Regions from separate parts of the Streptomyces sp. NPDC045022 genome, predicted to be linked through region 2. Evidence: riboswitches for the same ligand, from Rfam matches in the RefSeq annotation. Region 2 holds a riboswitch; the other holds the start of a gene.
What was found. Region 2 has a riboswitch for guanidine ahead of AC07C1_RS14240 (MBL fold metallo-hydrolase). Riboswitches for the same ligand answer to the same signal wherever they lie in the genome.

Region 1 (2,451 bases), on a different contig from region 2:
ATGGCCGCCGACGTCGGGCCCGACAAGGTCAAGCAGACCGCGGTCGACCTCGGCATCCCCTCCGACACCCCGGACCTCTACCCGTCCCCGTCCATGGCCCTCGGCACCGCGAACGCCAGCGTCCTCGACATGACGGAGGCGTACGCGACGCTCGCCAACCACGGCAAGCACGGCACGTACACGATGATCGAGAAGGTCATCAAGGACGGCGTCGACGTCAGGCTGCCCCACGAGCCGGTCAAGCAGGCCGTCAGCCGGGAGGCCGCCGACACCACCACGTCCGTGCTGCGGAGCGTCGTCGACCAGGGCACCGCCACGGCCGCGCAGGCCGCGGGCCGGCCGGCGGCCGGCAAGACCGGTACCGCCGAGAGCGACACCGCCGCCTGGTTCGCCGGCTACACCCCCGACCTGGCCACGGTGATCTCCGTCATGGGCCAGGACCCGGTGACGGCCAAGCACAAGCCGCTGTACTGGACCCTCGGCCAGCCCCGTATGAACGGCGGTGGTCCGCCCACCCAGATCTGGGCCCAGTACACGCGCGCGGCGCTGGACGGCAAGCCGGTCGCCGACTTCGACCTGCAGCTCCAGCAGGGCGCCGACCAGATCCAGGAGCCCCCGGCCACCGGCACGGCCAAGCCCGGCACGGGCGGCCAGGACAACGGCGGCACCACCGACGGCGGGCAGAACGGCGGCGGGGCGACCGCCACTCCGACGAACGGCGGCACCCCGACCGACGGCGGGACCACGACGGACGGCGGGACCACCACGGGCGGCGGGACCACCACCGACGGCGGCCCGACGACCGGCGGCGGGACCACCACGGGCGACGGCACCACGACCGGTGGGGACACCGCCACCGGAGGCGGGGGCCCGGACGGCGGTACGACCGGCGGGGGCACCGCCACCGGAGGCGGGGGCCCGGACGGCGGAGGCGCCGACGGCGGCGGCACCGACACCGGCACCACCCAGGGCGCCGGCGGTCCCCAGTAGCCGGCCGGCGGCGGTGAGACGTCAGTGACCGCTGGTCGCCTTCAGCCCCACCACGGCGACCAGCAGCAGACACACGAAGAACACCCGGGCGGCGGTGACCGGCTCACCCAGCACCACCATGCCGAGCACCGCCGCACCGGCCGCCCCGATGCCCACCCAGACGCCGTAGGCGGTACCGATGGGCAGGGACCTCGCGGCGTACGAGAGCAGCACCATGCTCGCGACGATGCCGGCACCGGTGAACAGACTCGGGACCAGCCGGGTGAAACCCTCGCTGTACTTCATCCCGATCGACCAGCCGACTTCCAGCAGACCGGCGACGACGAGCAGAACCCAGGCCATGACAGACACCTCCGGGACTTCCTGGCGGACGGGGGTGCGTCGTCTTTGCCTTCGGCCCGGTACGGCGCGTCTCGTCGGGCTCCTTCCGAACATAGCAAAGCAACGCGGAAGAGGGCCGGTGACGATGGTCACCGGCCCTCTTCGGCATCGATACAGAGGTTGGATCAGAGATACAGCCCCGTGGAGTCCTCCGACCCCTCGAAGCGGTCGGCCGCGACGGCGTGCAGATCACGCTCCCGCATGAGCACGTACGCCACGCCCCGCACCTCGACCTCGGCCCGGTCCTCCGGGTCGAACAGGACGCGGTCGCCCGGCTCCACGGTCCGTACGTTCTGGCCGACCGCGACGACCCCGGCCCACGCCAACCGCCGCCCGACCGCCGCGGTGGCGGGAATCAGGATGCCCCCACCCGACCGCCGCTCACCCTCACCGGTCTCCTGCTTGACCAGAACGCGGTCGTGCAGCATCCGGATGGGGAGCTTGTCGTGCTGGGGGGTGCTGTGCTCGTTTCTCTTGGCGCTCACACCCTTGAACCTACCTGTCTTCACCGCGTCTGTACGTGCCCGGGTGGCCGCCCGGCTCAGTCCTTGCGCCGCCGGGACCCGAACGCGACCAGACCCACGACCCCGACGACGACGAGCGCGACCGGCACCACCCGCTCCAGCCGGGGTGCCCCCTCGTCGTCCACGAACCGCGCCCGCAGCTCGGTCACCGCCCGATTGACCTGCACATACGCCCGCCCGACGGTGTGATCGATGTTCGCGACCACCTTGGCCTTCGCGTCCCCGACGATGGTCTTGGGATGCACGCGCACCCCGATCTCGTCGAGCGTCTCGGCCAGCACTTCGCGGCGGCGCCTGATGTCCGCCTCGATCTGCGCCGGGGTTCTGGTGTCCGACGTGTCCGCCACCGTACGGCCTCCGAAGTCTCCTGATGCTGTTCCGAACAGTCTGTCAGCTCATCGCCGCGCCGCACCGCAAGGCCCCCCGGTTACGCTGGCCCGATGAGCGAGCGACTCCAGCCGGGTGACGTGGCCCCCGCCTTCACCCTCCCCGACGCCGACGGCAACGAGGTCTCCCTGTCGGACCACAAGGGCCGCAGGACCATCGTCTACTTCTA
Region 2 (2,451 bases):
CGGCCACGTCGAGCTGGACCGGACGGCGGCGGCCGAGGCCCGGGCCCGGCTGGAGACGGGGCACACGGGCACGCTGGACGTCTCGGCGGACGGCTCGCACTGCCCCGGCGGCCTCACCCTGCTGGTCGAGTCGCACATGCCGGCGCCGCGCATGATCGTCTTCGGTGCGGTCGACTTCGCCTCGGCACTGGCACGGGCCGGCAGGTTCCTCGGCTACCACGTCACCGTGTGCGACGCCCGCCCCGTCTTCGCCACCCGGGCCCGCTTCCCCGACGCCGACGAGATCGTCGTCGACTGGCCGCACCGCTACCTGCGGCGCACCACGACCGACGCCCGTACGGTCCTGTGCGTCCTCACACATGACGCGAAGTTCGATGTGCCCCTGCTGAAGACGGCCCTCGGCATGCCGGTGGCCTTCGTCGGTGCGATGGGCTCGCGCCGCACCCACGAGGACCGCGATCGGCGCCTGCGCGCGGAAGGCGTCAGCGAGCGGGAGCTGGCCCGGCTGCGGTCCCCGATCGGCCTCGATCTGGGCGCCCGGACACCGGAGGAGACCGCCCTGTCGATCGCGGCGGAGATCGTCGCCGCCCGGCGGGGCGGGACGGGCGTTCCCCTGACCGGCTCGGACACGCCGATCCACCACGACCGGCAGGACAGCGGGGCGACGGCCGCCTGAGGGACGGCGACGTCCCGAGGGCGGGAGCGGCCGGGTGCGCGCCGGGGTCTCCTCGGCGCGCGCCCACCGCTCCGGCTGCCGGACCGCTCAGGTGTGCGGGCAGAGAACGAAGTCGGAGCAGGCGCGCCGGGTGCGGTCGTCGTCGAGTTCGGCGAGGGCCTCCCGGATCCGGCGGAGGGTGGCGGCGGTCAGCTGGAGCGGGGGCTCGTCGGGCTGGTAGGTGGTGCGGACCGGGTAGTCCACGCCCGGCTCGGTCGTCATCTCGATGTGGCAGCCGAGCACATGGGTGACCGGCCGGCGGTCCGCGAACTCGATCAGGCGCTCGATGCTGCGGGTGAAGGCGGGGAGGTCCTCGATGTAGAGCCGGCCGGGGTAGACGCTGTCGCCGGTGAGCAGGAGGCCGGTGGCCGGGTCGTAGTAGGTCACGGCCGCCTCGTGGTGGCCAGGGGTGGCCAGGCACTCCGGAACTCGTCCGCCGAGGTCGAGGGGGGCGACGGCGTCCGGGTCCGTGTCGAACCCGAAGTACGGCCAGGCGGTGGTGCGGTCGGCCCCCACCACCGTGGTGCCGGGGCGGTCCGCGAACTGGCCGTCGCCCGCTATGTGGTCACCGTGTCCGTGGGTGTGCAGCACGAGCAGGCCGTACTCCTCCCGGGGATGCCGGGCGAGCCAGTCCGCGAGGAGTCCGTCGACGACCCGGCGCAGGGGGAAGAACTCGGGGGACCCGGTGGCGCCGGTGTCGATCAGCACGGCCCGTTCGTTGCCGCACAGCAGGAACAGGAAGGGCGCCTCGTAGTGGACGGCCATGTTCTGCCGCAGTACGAAGGTGTGCTCGTCGTAGGCGTGGACCTGGATGTCCGGGTCGGTGTTGTGCTTGGCCGACGGCGAGCCGTGAATCCACCGCACGTCCAGGGGGCGCGCCAGGGGAGCGGTACCGGCGAAGTCGATCAGCTGCGTGCCCGTGCCCACGATGCCTCCACGTGCGTCGTCTTGCGGGCCGGGTACGGCGCACATCTCGTCCGGGGCAGGCACCTGCGCGCCTCCACCGGGAAGCTACCACGCTGTCCGGCGGGCGGAACCGGTGTCCACGGCCCACCGGCGGCCGGCTTCGGCCCCGCCGCGCACCGCGCCGGCGCTCACGCCGGCCAGGTGTCGCCCGCCGCTTCCGGGACACCCGGCCGGTATGACAGCACATGAGCGGCAGGAGCCTTCCGGGTCCGACCGGGCGGTCGTCGACCGGCTGGTGCCCGTCTGGCTGGACGAGACGGAACGCCATGATCCCGGCGCCGCCCGCCGGGCCCGGGAGGGCTGGCGGAACGGTGCGCTGTCCGGGGACGCCGCGCAGGATCTGGCCACCTGGGTGACCGCACGGGTCACCGACACCGGCTTCAACGACGACGAGGGGCCGGAGGTCGACGGTCCGACCCGCATCACTCCGGCGGACAAGGAGGGCGTGCACAGGTGGCTGGCGGCCCAGGGCCACCGCGTCTGACGCCGAAAGGTCCCGGGCGGCACGCGCGAGGGGGCCTCAGGGGTACGACACCACCGTGGACGGGGTCGTGGACGTTCCCGAGGTCGGCGATCCCGTCTCGTTGATCACGTGTTCGTACTGGCCTTTGCCGCCGAGCGAGACGACCAGCAGGTCGTGGAACCTCACGCCCGTGCGGTTCGGCGCGGCGAAGCCGTTGTGCTGCACGATCGACGGGGCGACGTCGTAGTAGCAGTAGCTGCCCAGGCCCCAGCCCTCGTGGGCGGTGACGTTGTCGCCGACCTTGTAG

Region 1: it holds a riboswitch for guanidine, as region 2 does, so the genes downstream of both, AC07C1_RS28915 (DMT family transporter) here and AC07C1_RS14240 (MBL fold metallo-hydrolase) in region 2, are expected to answer to the same signal.

The regions. Positions count from the first base shown of each region.
Region 1 is NZ_JBWKIR010000019.1:139,923-142,373, forward strand. It holds gene AC07C1_RS28910 (transglycosylase domain-containing protein) at 1-990, shown strand, start outside; gene AC07C1_RS28915 (DMT family transporter) at 1,012-1,332, opposite strand; guanidine-III (ykkC-III) riboswitch at 1,366-1,433, opposite strand; gene AC07C1_RS28920 (GroES family chaperonin) at 1,497-1,856, opposite strand; gene AC07C1_RS28925 (DUF3618 domain-containing protein) at 1,913-2,242, opposite strand; gene bcp (thioredoxin-dependent thiol peroxidase) at 2,336-2,451, shown strand, end outside.
Region 2 is NZ_JBWKIR010000006.1:266,514-268,964, forward strand. It holds gene AC07C1_RS14235 (XdhC family protein) at 1-676, shown strand, start outside; gene AC07C1_RS14240 (MBL fold metallo-hydrolase) at 764-1,642, opposite strand; guanidine-III (ykkC-III) riboswitch at 1,653-1,719, opposite strand; gene AC07C1_RS14245 (hypothetical protein) at 1,857-2,165, shown strand; partial or broken gene AC07C1_RS14250 (coagulation factor 5/8 type domain-containing protein) at 2,202-2,451, opposite strand, start outside.